Regions from separate parts of the Rhizorhabdus sp. GW822-FHT03C02 genome, predicted to be linked through region 2. Evidence: riboswitches for the same ligand, from Rfam matches in the RefSeq annotation. Region 2 holds a riboswitch; each other region holds the start of a gene.
The links. A riboswitch is a leader RNA that binds a small molecule or an ion and turns the genes downstream of it on or off. The one in region 2 is predicted to bind cobalamin.

Region 1: another riboswitch for cobalamin. It lies ahead of AC1RM6_RS26285 (TonB-dependent receptor); the one in region 2 lies ahead of AC1RM6_RS23575 (TonB-dependent receptor).
Region 3: another riboswitch for cobalamin. It lies ahead of AC1RM6_RS20560 (ferredoxin-like domain-containing protein); the one in region 2 lies ahead of AC1RM6_RS23575 (TonB-dependent receptor).
Region 4: another riboswitch for cobalamin. It lies ahead of AC1RM6_RS20350 (TonB-dependent receptor plug domain-containing protein); the one in region 2 lies ahead of AC1RM6_RS23575 (TonB-dependent receptor).

What each region holds. Positions count from the first base shown of each region.
Region 1 is NZ_JBXANN010000014.1:137,018-140,758, reverse strand. Features, by position in the region: gene AC1RM6_RS26290 (eCIS core domain-containing protein) at 1-513, opposite strand, end outside; gene AC1RM6_RS26285 (TonB-dependent receptor) at 662-2,740, opposite strand; cobalamin riboswitch at 2,917-3,161, opposite strand; gene AC1RM6_RS26280 (TonB-dependent receptor) at 3,320-3,741, opposite strand, start outside.
Region 2 is NZ_JBXANN010000011.1:215,641-219,381, forward strand. Features, by position in the region: gene AC1RM6_RS23570 (PepSY domain-containing protein) at 1-252, opposite strand, end outside; gene AC1RM6_RS23575 (TonB-dependent receptor) at 239-2,365, opposite strand; cobalamin riboswitch at 2,541-2,785, opposite strand; gene AC1RM6_RS23580 (UxaA family hydrolase) at 2,846-3,741, opposite strand, start outside.
Region 3 is NZ_JBXANN010000009.1:35,463-39,203, forward strand. Features, by position in the region: gene cobI (precorrin-2 C(20)-methyltransferase) at 1-365, opposite strand, end outside; gene AC1RM6_RS20555 (precorrin-8X methylmutase) at 362-991, opposite strand; gene AC1RM6_RS20560 (ferredoxin-like domain-containing protein) at 981-2,063, opposite strand; cobalamin riboswitch at 2,241-2,451, opposite strand; gene AC1RM6_RS20565 (methyl-accepting chemotaxis protein) at 2,538-3,741, opposite strand, start outside.
Region 4 is NZ_JBXANN010000008.1:274,967-278,707, forward strand. Features, by position in the region: gene AC1RM6_RS20335 (TonB-dependent receptor) at 1-771, opposite strand, end outside; gene nikR (nickel-responsive transcriptional regulator NikR) at 960-1,427, shown strand; gene AC1RM6_RS20345 (hypothetical protein) at 1,591-1,845, opposite strand; cobalamin riboswitch at 1,961-2,207, shown strand; gene AC1RM6_RS20350 (TonB-dependent receptor plug domain-containing protein) at 2,387-3,741, shown strand, end outside.

The DNA of each region.
Region 1 (3,741 bases), on a different contig from region 2:
CTCGGCCTCGAGGTGCTTGTCGTCGTTGAGCGGGACCCCGGCCGCCATCGTCGCGGTCGGGCGGACCCGGCCCTGCGCCTGCTGGACGACGTGCCACGCCTCGTGCGGCAGATGCTGTTCCTGGCGCGGGGCGAGGTGGATGTCGCGGCCCTGGGCGAAGGCATGGGCATTGAGCTGCGCGGGCTGCGACGAATTATAATGGACCTTCACCGCGTCCATCGACATTCCCGACAGCGCCTCGATCCCCGATTTGAGCTGATGGGGGAGGCCGCCGCGGCTGTGCGGGGCAGGCGGCGGTGCGGCGTTGATCTTCGCATCGGTACCGCGCAGCTCCGCCGCGCGCGGGCCGTTGCCGATATCCTCGGCGAGCTTGCGCTGGGCGGCGACCCGTGGGCTGGCGTTGAGCATGTCCCCGAACGACGACGCGCCGGATCGCTCCGCAGTCGCGCGGCCGGCATGGTCGGCGGTGTCCTGCCGCGCGTCGGGCCGTGCCTGCATCGCATGCTCTGCCATCGCCATCCCCTGCCGTACCGGATCCGCTATGGGTTCGATATCGAACAGGGTATCGGCTTTTGCGCGCCATGTCGAAACAAGATACCGGCGGCCGCGAAGCGCAAAGGGCGGCGAGCGACGGGGCCGCCCGCCACCGTCCTGCCCAGTTCTAGAAGCTGACCCTGGTGCCGAAGCGCAGCGTCCGCGGCTCGACGACCCGGCTCAGCCGGCCGTCGACCGGGCCCGCGGCGTCGAAAGCCGGGATATAGGATTCATATTGATAGGCGATGTCCTTGTCGCGGCTGTTGAGGATATTGAGCACTTCGCCATAAAGTTCGACCCGCGATCGTTTCCACCCGGCGCGGACGTTGACGACGGTGCTGCCCTTGTCGCGGGTGCTGTTGTCCTCGATCAGCGGATAGGGGCCGAGATGGCGCAGCCGCACGCTCGCCTCCCAGCGGTCGAGGACGATCGCCGCGCCGAGCGAGGCGGCGTTCTCGAACGCGTTGGGGATATGGTCGCCATTGTCGTAGCGGGCATGGCTCGCGGTGTAGTTGCCGTCGATCGCCAGCCATTTGGCGGGGCGCCAGAAGGCGACCAGCTCATAGCCATGGCGCTTGCTCGCGCCCGACGGCTCGACCGCGTTGGAATCGCCGACGAACTTCAGTTCGCTGGCGACCGTCAGCCACCACCAGGTCGCGGTCAGGCTGAGCCCGCCATGCTGGTAGCGCGCGCCGAGCTCGCGGCCGGTGCCGCGGACCAGCACCGGCACCGGGGTCTGTTCGTTGACCGCGCCGCGCACGTCGTTCGAATGGAAGCCACGCCCCCAGCTGCCGTAAAGCTCGACCTGCGGGCTCACCGCATAGGCGACCGACGCCTTGGGCGAGACGATCGCGTCATGGCCCTTGCCCTCGCCGAGCGCGGTGGCCGCCGCATCGCGGGCGGCGACGTCATAATGATAATAGTCGCCGCGCAGGCCTCCGGTCAGCCGCAGCCCGGCAAGCGGGGTCCAGGTCGTCTCGGCATAGAGCGCGCCCGACAGCTCGCGCACCCGGAAGGCGCCGAGCGAGTCGACGAAGGCGCGCTGCGCGGTCTGGTAGACCCCGACATTGGCGATGTCGTCATAGCGGTTCTCGGTGCCGATCGTCGCCTGCAACCCGGGGGCGAGATCCCAGTGGCGCTGGCCAGTGGCGCCGAACACCCAGCGCCGGTCGAACTGGCGGATCTGGGCGCTGCTGCCGTCGGGATTGGCGTAGGTCGGGTTCGAATACATCGACCAGTCATAATATTGCGCATAGACATTGCCGCGGCCGTTGGCGCCGTCGAGCGCGACATTGCCGACGAAGCGGGTGGTCTCGCCGCGCGCCGAGGGATCGGGCGAGCAGAAGATGTCCTTGCAGACCGGCGATCCGACGATCCGCTCGGGAATCTGCTCGGTCGGGCGCCAGGTCGCGCGATAGGCGTGGAGCGTCAGATCGAGTTCGCCCGCGCCGGTCGGCACGCTATATTTGCCGAAGCCCGAATAATGGCGGAGATGCTCGGCCTCCTGCCACGGCCCGTCATAGGCCTTGGCCTGCGCGACCAGGGTCAGCGCGCCGCCGCCGATATCCTTGATCGTGCCGCCGGCGGCGACCCGGCGCCAGCCATAGGAGCCGGCCTCGAGCGAGGCCCAGGGCCGGTCATAGCCCTCGACCGTGGTCATATAGGCGGCGCCCGCCAGCGCGAAATCGCCGCCATCGGCGCGGTAGGGGCCTTTGCGGAAATCCTCGCGCGCGACGATCTCGGGGATCAGCCCGTTGAGATCGAGATAGCCCTGGCCATGGCCATGGGTGCGCAGGTTCATCTGCACCCCGTCGATATAGGTGGTGAAGTCCGATCCATGGTCGAGGTTGAAGCCGCGCAGGAAGTATTGATTGGCCTTGCCGCTGCCCGAATGCTGGGCGGCGATCATGCCGGGGACCGCCTCGAGCAGTTCGGCGACCCGCAGCAGCGGCCGCACCAACAGGTCGGCGCCGCTGACCGTGCCTTCGCTCGCCGCATGGGCATGGCCGATCTTGGCCTCGCCGCGCCCGAACACGACGATCTCCTTCTCGGCCTGGCTTCCCGGCTGGGTTTCGCCGGTTGCCGGCGCTGTGGCCGTAGCCGTCGCTTCGTCACGCTCCGCGGCGAGCGCGCTATGCGTCCAGCAGGTCAGTGCCGCCGCGGCGACCAGCCACTGTGCCGGTCGTCCATATCCGATATTCCGCATCATATTTCCCCCGGCGTCGAGCGACATGGGGCAGGGGCGTGCCGTCGATCAACGGTCGGCGCGCGCCGGCGGGCGGACGCCGTCGAGCGCCCGCGGCACGAACCGACGCGGCCCCCGCCTCGGCTTCGTCGCTCAGACGGAGTTCACCGTGCCGCGGCCATCCCCTGGGCCAGGGCAAGAGCGACCAGACGCCGGCAGGTCTCCTGGCTCGCGGGTCGTCGCTCGATGCACGGCCTTCCCAGGCCTCGCAGGATTTAGCGTCCGGCCCAGTGGCTGCCTCCCTCCACCTCGGGAAGGAAGCGATGTGCGTCTCGCTCTCCGCTTACAGTTGCAGGGACAGCCGCGGATTGAGGAGGGCCAGCCTCCCGCACCGCATTCCCTTTCAAGCCCCTCGCGGGGCACCGGCGCGATCTGACGTCCGCCCTGGCGGTTCAACCGCCGACGGACGCGGTGTCGTTACGGAGCCGCCGGGCGATGCGCAAGCCCGTTCGCGTCGCTGTGGCGATGATGGGGAAGGGCATCCCGCATGGCCGCGCGCCATGCGGGATGCCGGTCGCGTTCAGCGGCGGTCGGTACTCTTCACCGCCCGAAACTGTAGCGCAGGCGGAAGCCGTACATGCGGGGTTCGCCGATCAACAGGTCGCCGAGGCCGGCCGAGTTGTAGCCGCCGCCGGTGTTGACCGCATAGACCTTCTTGGTGAGGTTGGTGACGAAGAAGGCGGCGTCGATCGGGGTTCCGCCGACTTTCTCCCAGTTGATGTTGAGGTTCACCAGCGTGCGCGACGGCAGCACCCCGACATTGGCGGGGACGCTGCCATTGGCGATCTGGCGCGAGGTGTAGGTCATCGTGCCGGCGACCGAGAAGCGACCCCAGCTCGCGTCGAGCGGCAGCGTATAGGTGCCGGTCAGCGTCACCTTGTTCCGGGGCGACAAGGTGAACTCGCTGCCCGGCGACACCGTCGGCGCGATCGCGATGAACGGGGTGCCGGCCAGGCTGATGC
Region 2 (3,741 bases):
CGTCGCGCCGATCGATCGCAGCGCGGCGTCGGGGGCGATCCGCACCCGCGTCCAGTCGATCGGCGGCGCCCCCGCGATCCGCTCGGGCGCGCGGAACGACGGGAAGGGGACGTACATCATCACCACCCCCGACACGAACCAGATCGCGAAGAGCAGGCACAGGATGATCCCCGACCAGCGATGGCCCAGATAGAGCCACCGCTTCGCCTGACGCCCAATATGAGCGAACGGCACGCGGTCAGAACGCGACATTGATCGACGCCTCGACCGCACGGGGATCGCCGAGCACCCATTGGGTCGCGCCGTAGGTCGACCGGACATAGGTCTCGTCGAACAGGTTGCGCACCCGCACGCCGAGGCTCGCCTGCTCGACGAACTGCCAGCGAATGCCGATGTCGGTGACGGTGTAGGACGGGATCAGCCGGGTATTGGCGGCGTCCTGGTAACGCTTGCCGACATAGGACAGGCCGCCATCGGCGACCCAGCCGTCGGCGAACTCCCAGCTCAGGAACAGGTTGGCGGTCTTCGCGGCGACGTTGGTCGGCCGGTTGCCCGCGCGCTGGAAGCGCACCCCGCCGACCGATTCGGCGAAGTCGTCGTAGCGCGCCTTGAGGATCGATCCGTTGGCGGTGATGCCGAGATGGCGGATCGGTTCGATGAACAGCGATGCCTCGAGCCCCTTCGACGATTGCTGGCCGACCTGGACCTGGATCGTCGGGATCAGCGGGTCCGAGGTCAGCAGCTTCTTCTTGACGATGCCATAGGCGGCGAAGGTCCACTGGCCGCGGCTGCCCCAGAAGATATGCTTGATGCCGACCTCATATTGGCGGCCGGTCGACAGGTCGAAGCTGCTCTGGGCGAGGCTGGTCGACACCAGCGCGCCGACCGGATCGGCCGCGGTCGCATATTGGCCGTAGAGCGACAGCGTCTCGACCGGGTTGTAGACCGCGCCGACCCGCCAGGTCACCGCGTCGGGGATGCCGGTGAAATTGTTCGCGGCATTCACATAGTCGGTCTTGCGGATCTTCGGCCGGTCGTAGCGCAGCCCGCCGACCAGCGAGAATTTGGGATCGAGGACCAGCCGATCCTCGCCGAACACCGAATATTGGTGGATGTCGTTGGTGTAGCGCGGCTTGGTCGCGGCCGCGCCGGTCTGGTCGATGAAGCCGCCGACGACCGGGTTGTAGACGTCGACCAGCCGGGTCGCGTTGTTCCCCGAATTGCTGACATTCTTGTAGCTGATCCGGTTGACGTCGAAGCCGATCACCGCGTGATTCTCGATGCCCGCGATACTCTGGCCGAGGCTGATCGTAGTGCGGTTCCCGGTCTGCTTCTGGATATGGTAGAGTTCGAGGAAGCTCGACTGGCGGACCTTCGCCGGGGTGGTGCCGGCGGCCGGCACATAGGTGACGTTCTCGGCATTGTGCCAATATTTGTTGGCCCACAGATGATAGACGTCGCTCTGGATGGTGACATCCTCGGCGGGGGTCCACGCGACCTTGGCCTGGCTCCAATTGTCGCGGAAGCGCAGCCTGGCATCGGTGACGTTGTAGTTGTTCTTGCGGATCGACCGGTCGAGCTTGCCGTCGACCAGCGGCACCCCGAACCAGGTGCGCGGGCGCTGGGTGCTGAAGTCGTGCGACAAAGTGATGGCGAGATCGTCGACCGGCTTGAAGCGCAGCGCGCCCGACAGCGACAGCGCGTTCGAATGGCCGCGCTGCATCCAGCCGTCCGAACTCTTGTAGCTGGCATCGACCCGGTAGCCGAGCTTATCGCCGAGCGGTCCGCCGCTGCCGCCGGCGATGGTGTAGCTGCCGAACGAGGCGAGGCCGAAGCGCGCGCCGGCCTGGGGCGTGTCGGTCGGCTGCTTGCGCACGACATTGACCGCGCCGCCGATCGCGCCCTCGCCATAGAGCACCGAGGCCGGCCCGCGCAGGATCTCGACCCGCTCGGCCATCCACGGATCGGCCGGGAAGGTCAGCGTGTTGTTGTACATCCGCATGCCGTCATAGAGCTGCATCACCGAATTCTGGCCAGTGAAGCCGCGCGCCGACAGGCCGTAGCCGAACACGCCGGAAGTGTTGACGATGCCGGTCGCGCGGGCGGCGGCGTCCTGGATGGTGAGGTCGCCGCGCAGCCGGATCGCGTCGCCGTCGATCGTCTCGACGCTGGCCGGCGTCTGCAGCGCGGTCAGGCCGAGCCGGCTGGCCCCTTCGGACTTCTCGGTCAGGCGCAACGGATCGATGACGCCGGTGACGACGATCGCGTCGGCATCGGCGACGGCCTCTTCGGCATGGGCGATGGTCGGAGCCGTGGCCAGAGCCGCGACCAGGCTTGTGTGGAAAGTCCTGTTCAAGGAAAACATGCAAAGTCCCCCGGCGCCTGTGCGACAGGACGGGGACGTGCCGTTCACGAACGGTCGGCGCCGCGCATCGGCCGGGCGCCATGGGCGGCCGACGCACGTCTCCGATGCGGCCCCCGCCGCTCGTTCGTCGCTCAGACGGAGTTCACCGTGCCGCGGCCATCCCCTGGACCAAGGCAAGAGCGACCAGACGCCGGCAGGTCTCCTGGCTCGCGGGTCATCGCTTGATACACGGCCTTCCCAGGCCTCGCATGACTTAGCGTCCGGCCCAGTGGCTGGTCCTTCCTCCGTGGGAGGGACCGATGTGCATCGCGCTCGCCGCTTACAGTTGCAGGGACAGCCCCGGATTCGGTCGGCCGAAGCCGTCCTCACCGCGTTCCCATTTTAAGCCTCTTTCGAGGCACCGGCGCGATCTATGAGGGCCGGATTTCTCCGGCCTTCGCGGGGCGGCATAGCCTCGGCGATCGGAAATGCCAACAGATCTTAAAGGGTGACGCCGCGCTTCCAGATGGCGATGCCGCGCTCGTCGTTGGTCTCGTTGCGCGCGGGCGCGCCCGAGGCGGTGGCGATGACGAGGTCGAGCAGCGCCTCGGCGGTCGGGGCCATTCCCGCGCTCAGCGCGGCGCCGCCGTCGAAGTCGATCCAGTTCGGCTTGGCGGCGGCGAGCGCGCTGTTCGAGGCGATCTTGAGGGTCGGCACCGGGCTGCCGAGCGGGGTGCCGCGCCCGGTGGAGAACAGGGTGATGGTCGCGCCGGCGGCAGCGAGCGCGGTGGTCGAGACCGCGTCGTTGCCGGGCCCCTCGACGATCGCGAGCCCGGACCGGGTCGCGCGGCCGGCATAAGGCAGCACCTCGGTCACCGGCACCGCGCCGCCCTTCTGGACCGCGCCGAGCGACTTCTCCTCGAGGGTGGTGATGCCGCCCTTGATGTTGCCGGGGCTGGGGTTCTCCGAGACCGGCTCGCCATGGTCGGTGAAGTAGCGCTTGAAGCGGGCGACGAGGCCGGTGAGCTCGTCGAAGCGGGTGCGGTCGACGCAGCGGTCGAGCAGGATCTGCTCGGCGCCGAACATCTCGGGGATCTCGGTCAGCACGACCGCGCCGCCGGCGTCGCCGACCGCGGTGGCGACGCGACCGATCAGCGGGTTGGCGGTGAGGCCCGAGAGACCATCGGAGCCGCCGCACTTCACGCCGATGCGAAGTGCGGAAATCGGCATATTTTCGCGTTTGTCGCCGGCGGCGATCGCGGCGAGTTCGGCAATGAGATCAAGGCCTTCGGTGATTTCATCGGGCGATGTCTGGGCACCGATAGTGCGAATTCTGGCGCGGCGTTCGGGGGGGATCTGGTCGAGCACCAGCCTGAGCTGGTTCGACTCGCAGCCGA
Region 3 (3,741 bases), on a different contig from region 2:
CGGGTGTAGAGGTGCATGAACGATCCATAGAAAAAGGGGTCGCCCTCGCACAGCACCACGACATCCTCGCCGGCCGCGGTCAGCGCGGCGAGGTGGCGGGTGCAGTCGGCATAGAAGGCCGACAGGCTCTCATTGTAGCGCGGATCGGACAGCGCAATCTCGGTGGTGACCGGATATTCCATCGGATATTCGACGACATCGGCGCGCAGCATCCCCTCGACGATCTTGCGCGCCTGGCCGGGCTTGCCGGCCTTGCGGAAGAAGGCGACATGGCGCGCGCCGCGCACCAGCCGGTCGGCGCGCACGCTCATCAGGTCCTGCGCACCCGGGCCCAGGCCGACGCCATGGACGGTGCCGATCGTCATTCGATCGGGCTCGCCAGCGCGTTGATCGCCGCGACGCTGATCGCGCTGCCGCCCATCCGGCCCTCGACGATGCAGCACGGTACCGGCTGCTCGGCCCACAAAGCCGCCTTGGATTCGAGCGCGCCGACGAAGCCGACCGGGCAGCCGATGATCGCCGCCGGCCGGGGGCAGGCGGGGTCCTCGAGCATGTTGAGCAGATGGAACAAAGCGGTCGGGGCGTTGCCGATCGCGACCAGCGCGCCGGCGAGATGCGGCCGCCACAGTTCGAGCGCGGCGGCCGATCGGGTGTTCGCCATCGTCCGCGCCAGTTCGGGCACAGCAGGATCGTGAAGGGTGCAGATCACCGCATTGGCGGCGGGCAGCCGGGCGCGGGTCACGCCCTCGCTCACCATCCGCGCGTCGCACAATATCGGCGCGCCCGCCTTCAGCGCGTCGCTCGCGGCGGCCGCGAAGTCGGGGGAGAAGCGGATGTGCGCGGCGAGCTCGACGAGACCGGCGGCGTGGATCATCCGCACCGCGACCCGCTCCTCGCCCCCGGCGAAGCGCGCGAGGTCGGCTTCGGCGCGGATCGTCGCGAAGGACTGGCGGTAGATCGCGGCGCCGTCCTTCTGATAGTCATGCGGCATCGGGCACTCCGAAATGCGCGGCGATGTCGCCGACGCTCAGGCTGGACAAAATGGCGGGATCGCCGGCGCGGGCGGCATAAGCGAGATCGTAGCGGCCGTCGCGTCCGGTGATCATGACATCGGCGGGCGCGGATCGCGCGCAGCCCTTGGCGCAGCCAGAGACATGCAGCCGCCCGGCGACATAAGGCGCGAGCCGGGTCGCGAGCGCCCGGGTCTCGACCGTCGCCTGCGGGCAGGCCGGCGCGCCGGGGCAGGCGTCGACCCGCATCGACGGATCGGTGCGGTCGACCAGGGGGGCATCGTCTTCGGCGATCAGGATCCGCCAGGGCGTCACCCGAATTGCGCCGGTCACGCCGGGCTTCGCCGCGTCGATCCGGCCGAACGGCAGGCTGATGCCGCGACCGGCCCAGATGCGTGGCGGCGCCGGGCACTGCGATCCGGTCAGCGACGGGGCGAGAGGGGCGGGGTGCCGCGCCATCCGCCCGGTGCCGCTTGCGGCGAACCAGTGGGCGAGCGCGATCAGCGCATCGACGGCGTCGGCGCGGGTGACCGCCAGGCCGGTCGCGCGGCCGTCGGCGCGCAGGATCAGGCCGCCGTCGCTTGCGCGCTCGATCCGGAAATCGGCGGGATCATGGGCCAGCACCGGCGCGGGGCCGGCGTCGATCGCGAAGCCGATCTTGGCGGGGAGGTCGGGCAGTTCGTCGAGCCGCGCGGCGAGCGCCTCGGCGATGCCCGCGCTGTCGTCGCCGGGCTGCCAGTCGGGGGCGACCATGATCGCCCGGCGCGCCTCGCGAACCGGGTCGGGATCGACCAGGCCGAGTTCGACCAGCCGTTCGACCAGCGCCGGCCAGCCGGCTTCGGCGACGCCGCGGATCTGGAGGTTGGCGCGGCTGGTGGCGTCGATCAGGCCGCTGCCGAACCGGATCGCGGCGTCGCACAGCCCGGCCAGCTGGGCGGCGTCGATCCGCGCGAGGCGCGGCCGCACCCGCACCAGCAGCCCGTCGCCCGCGCGCATCGGCCGCCAGGCGGTCGGGCACCAGCCGCGGACGGCAGGACGCGGGGAAGGGGGCACGGCAACTCCATCGACGCCCGGGCGAAGACGGCGGGGCGTGCCGGCGCGAAGGCCGGTCGGGCACGACGACGGGCGGGCGTGGAGACCCGTCGGCGCGCACCGATGCGGCCCCAGCCGCACAGGTTCGTCGCTCAGACGGAGAGGGACCGTGCCATGACCATCCCCTGGACCAAGGCAAGAGCGACCGGTGCGCCGGCAGGTCTCCTGGCTCGCGGGTCAAAGCATGATGCGCGGCCTTCCCAGCAACCTGCCAGTGGCTGCTCCCGTGTCAGGGGAGCGATGCGCATCGCACTCGCCGCTTACAGTTGCAGGGACAGCCGCGGATTTGGGGAAATCCCCGCACCGCATTCCCATTGAAGCCCCTTGCGGGGCACCGGCGCGATCTGCAGCGCGCATAAGCGGGCGGCCGGGCTTTGTCCATGTCGCGCCTGCGATATCGGGGCAGGTGCGAAATTCGGCATATTTTCGGGAAAATCAGGCCGCGAGGCGGTGAGCGGGTGCGGTGCGATATTGTGGCGCGATATCAGGATCTTGCACGGAGCTGATGCGGAAGCGGGCGACCTGGCGGTTCAATCCGTCGGCCTCGCTGGCGAGGCCGCGCGCGGATGCGGTGGCTTCCTCGACCATCGCCGCATTCTGCTGGGTGACCCCGTCCATCTCGCCGACCGCGGCGTTGACCTGCTGGAGGCCCGAGGCCTGCTGCTCGGCGGCCGAGGCGATCGCCTCGACGATCTGGTTGGCCTCGACGATCTGGGTGACGATCCGGCGCAGCGCGTCGCCGGTCTCGCCGACCAGGCTGACCCCGGCGCCGACCTGCTGGCCGCTCGCGGTCACCCGCGCCTTGACGTCCTTGGCGGCGTCGGCCGAGCGCTGGGCGAGCGCACGCACCTCCGAGGCGACCACAGCAAAGCCGCGGCCGGCATCCCCGGCGCGGGCCGCCTCGACCCCGGCGTTGAGCGCGAGCAGATTGGTCTGGAAGGCGATGCCGTCGATCACCGCGATGATCTCCGAGATCTCGTTCGAAGACCGTTCGATCCCGCCCATCGCTTCGACCGCGCGGGCGACGATCTCGCCCGAATGCTCGGCCTCGCTGCGCGCCTTGGCGACGGTGGCGCGGGCACGCAGCGCATCCTCGGCGGTGCGGCGCACGGTGCCGCTGATCTCGTCGAGCGCGGCGGCGGTCTCCTCGAGCGAAGCCGCCTGCTGCTCGGTGCGGCGCGACAGGTCGTCGGAGGCCTGGCTGATGTCGCCGGCGCCGTTGGTGATCTCGCGCGCGGCGGCGGTGACCTCGGTGATGGTGAGCTGGAGCGCGTCGAGCGCGCCGTTGAAATCGGTCTTGAGCCGCGCGAACGGCCCGGTCAGATCGGCGTCGATCCGCGACACCAGGTCGCCCTGCGCCAGCCGCGACAGCGCCTCGCCGACGCTCGACACCAGCATGTCGGCCTGCTCGCTGGTCGCGCGGCCCGCCGCGGCGAGCTGGTCGCGGAACTGGAGGGTCGCCGAGGCGAGCTGGCCGAGTTCGTCGCGGCGGCCGGTCGCCGGCACCTGGACGTCGAAGTCGCCCGTGGTCATCCGCCGGATCGCCGCGACCAGCGTCGTCAGCGGCGCGACGACATGGCGGCGGCACAACAGGCCGAGCAGCGCGACCATCAGCAGCGACAGCCCCATCGCGGTCATG
Region 4 (3,741 bases), on a different contig from region 2:
GCCGCCCAGCGCGGGGTCGATATTGCCCCATCGTCCGATCAGTCCGCTGTCGATCGCGCGTTCGGGCACTTGGTCGGTCGCCTTCCAGCTCGCATGATAGCCGGTCAGGCCGAGGCTCCAGCCATGGTCGCCGGTACCCTGCGACAGTTTGACCAGCCCGTTGACCTTCCTGAGGTCCTCGTCGAGGTCCCACGGGCCGTTGGAGCGGGTGCCGTCGAGCGCGACCAGCAGATCGCCGTCGCCGACGGCGGCGCTGCCCGCCGCGAGCGCGCGATAATAGCCATAGCTGCCGATCGTCGCCTCGGCGATCGGCCGGTCGAGCCGGTCGGCGGTGGTGAAGCGGACCGTGCCGGCCGCCGAGAAATCGCCGACATCGGCAAAATAGGGCCCCTTGCGATAGTCGATCCGCTCGACCAGCTCGGGGATCAGGAAATTGAGGTCGAGATAGCCCTGACCATGGCCATGGGTGCGCAGGTTGACCGGAACCCCGTCGACGAAGCCGGCGAAATCGGTGCCATGGTCGAGGTTGAAGCCGCGCAGGAAATATTGGTTGGCCTTGCCGGTGCCCGAATGCTGGGTGGCGATCACCCCGGGAACATTCTCGACCAGTTCGCCGACCCGGCTGAGCGGCTTGTCCTCGAAATCCTTATAGCCGATCACGCCCTGCGAGCCCGAGGTCGCGGTACCGATCTGCGGGAGCGCCCGGCCATAGACGATGATGTCGCCATCGGCCGGCCTGTCGGCCTCGGCGGTCGCGACCTGAGCCTCCACTGGCGAGATCGGACCGAACGTGGCCGCGAACATCAAGCCCGCGAGGTGCCGCATCCCGATTGGTCGATCTATCGCCACACATGCCCCCCGTATGAACAATTTATACTCATTGCTTACACTACGGCAACGCTTCTCCCATCCGCCAAATGACGTATGCTGCCGGTTCCTCCGAACTGCGACGGGACAGGATGCAACGGATCACGATATCGCTCAGCGATGCGCTCAACGCCGCGCTCGATGAGATCCGCCGCGACCGCGGCTATGAAACGCGTTCCGAAGCCGTGCGCGACCTGGTGCGCGACGGCATCGAGCGCTGGCGCGAGGAAAGCGCCCAGGGCGAATATTGCGTCGCCAATCTTTCCTATGTGTTCGACCGCCGCGTCCGCACGCTCGCGCAGCGTCTGGCCGAAATGCAGCACGCGCATCATGATCTGGTCGCCGCCAGCACGGCGGTACGACTCGACCATTTCCACACGATGGAAAGCGTGATGCTGAAGGGAGCGACGGTCGCCGTGCGATCGTTCGCCGATCAGGTGAGGGCCGAACGCGGGGTGCGATCGGGATCGGTCAATCTGCTGATGGTCGAAACCCATCATCATCATGACGGCACCGATCATGCCCATGACGGCGTGGCGCATCTGTCTCCGCTCAACTGAGGTACGATGGAAGCGCTTCGGTGACGCCGCCGGGGGGCGGCGCCACCAGGCGACGCGAACGCAACCTCCGCAGGCCACGACGGCAGCGCGGCCCACATCATGTGCTTAGCTCAACTGGCTTAACATCCGCTGACGATGATATCCGACCAATCGCTCCGGCAGTTCAGGCTTCGGGCCCGAACATATCGCTGTCATTCTTTCGCACCGGAACACCCGCGCCGAGCACGACACCTATGCCAGCGCCTGCGATCAGACCGAGACCGGCATCGCCAAGTATCGCTCCTAACAAAAGTCCGATGCCGGCACCGGCAATAAGTCCGAAAGATGCGTTTCTCATCATGACGGCCGCCTTCCGAATGCATGGTGCAGCCGCGTTTATGGCCTCGAACATCTGATTACCATGAATCGCGGTGGCCACCCAGCCCTTGCCCGCACATGGCAGCGCCCGGCCGAGGGCAATTCTATACCGGCTTGCGCCGCCGCATGATCTCGATTATCCGCCGACCCGCTCGTTGGTGGAGAAGCCTCCGCGAACGGGCGAAGATCGCGCCGGTGCCCCGAAAGGGGCTTAAAACGGGAATGCGGTGCGGATGGTTCGCCGTCCAAATCCGCAGCTGTCCCTGCAACTGTAAGCGGTGAGCGCGATGCATAGGTGCGGACGGGCATGACGCCCGAGCCGCCAGCCACTGGGCCGGACGCTAAGTCATGCGAGGCCTGGGAAGGCCATGCATCAAGCGATGACCCGTGAGCCAGGAGACCTGCCGGCGTCTGGTCGCTCTTGCCTTGGTCCAGGGGATGGCCGCGGCACGGTGAACTCCGTCTGAGCGACGAACGAGCGGCTGGGGCCGCATCGGAGACGTGCGTCGGCCGCCCATGGCGTCCGGTCGATGCAGGCCGCCGACCGTTCGAGAACGGCACGCCCCCGCCCGAAGTCGTGTGACGCCGACGGGGGTAATGGAATGAACAAGTCTCTGGTTTCGGCGCTGGCCCTGATGGCGGCGCCCGCTTTCGCACAAGGCAATCCCACCCAGCCGACCACCGACGACAGCGGCGACACGATCGTCGTGACTGCGTCGCGATCGGGTGACGCGGTGCCGGTCAGTCAGCTCGGCGGATCGATTACGGTGCTCGATGCCCAGGCACTCGACCAGCGCCAGACCCGCATCGTCTCCGACATATTGCGCGACGTCCCCGGCGTCGCGGTCAACCGCACCGGCGCGGTTGGCGGCCTGACCCAACTGCGCCTGCGCGGCAGCGAGGGCAATCATGTCCTCGTCCTGATCGACGGCATCAAGGCGTCGGATCCCTATTATGGCGAATATGATTTCGGTACGCTCATCGCCGACGACGCCGCCAGGATCGAGATATTGCGCGGCCAGCAATCGGCACTCTACGGCTCCGACGCGATCGGCGGCGTCATCCAATATATCACCCTGACCGGCGCCGAGGCGCCGGGCGTCAGCCTGCGCGCCGAAGGCGGATCGTTCGAGACCGGCAGCGCCGCGGCGCGGGTCGCCGGTGTCTCGGGCACCCTCGATTATGCGCTGTCGTCGTCTTATTATCACACCGGTGGAACGCCGACCGCGCGCTTCGGCACCCGCGATGTCGGATCGGACAGTGTCGGCGCCAGCGCCAAGCTGATCTGGACGCCGTCGGAGATCTTCAAGCTGACCGCGGTAGGCCGCTACAGCTATACCGACGCCGACACCAACAACAGCGAAAGCAATCCGGCGAGCCCGCTGTTCGGTTATACCGTCGACAGCCCCGGCACCTATTACAGGAACCGGGCCTTTTACGGGCTGGTCCGCGGCGAGCTTTCGTTGCTCGATGGGCGCTGGACGACCGCGCTCAGCGGCCAGATCGCCGACACAAGGCGCAAGGGCTATGACGCCGGCAGCTTCGACTATGGCGACAAGGGTCAGCGCTACAAGGGATCGCTCGAAAGCACGTTCCGCTTCGGCACCGACGGCATCAGGCACCGGCTGACTGCCGCCATCGACGTCGAGCGCGAACAGTTCCAGAATCTTACGCCTTTCTCCTTCGCCTTCCAGGGCAAGCGGCACACCGACAATGTCGGCATCGTCGGCGAATATAATGTCGTGGTGAACGACGCGCTGTCGCTCGGCGGTTCGGTGCGGCGCGACGAGAATGACCGCTTCGACGACGTCACCACCTGGCGGGGCGAGGCCAGCTACAAGTTCGATACCGGCACCCGCATCCGCGGCGCCTATGGCACCGGCGTCAAGAATCCGGGCTATTTCGAGCTTTATGGCTATTCGGACGGCCAATATATCGGCAACCCCAACCTCAAGCC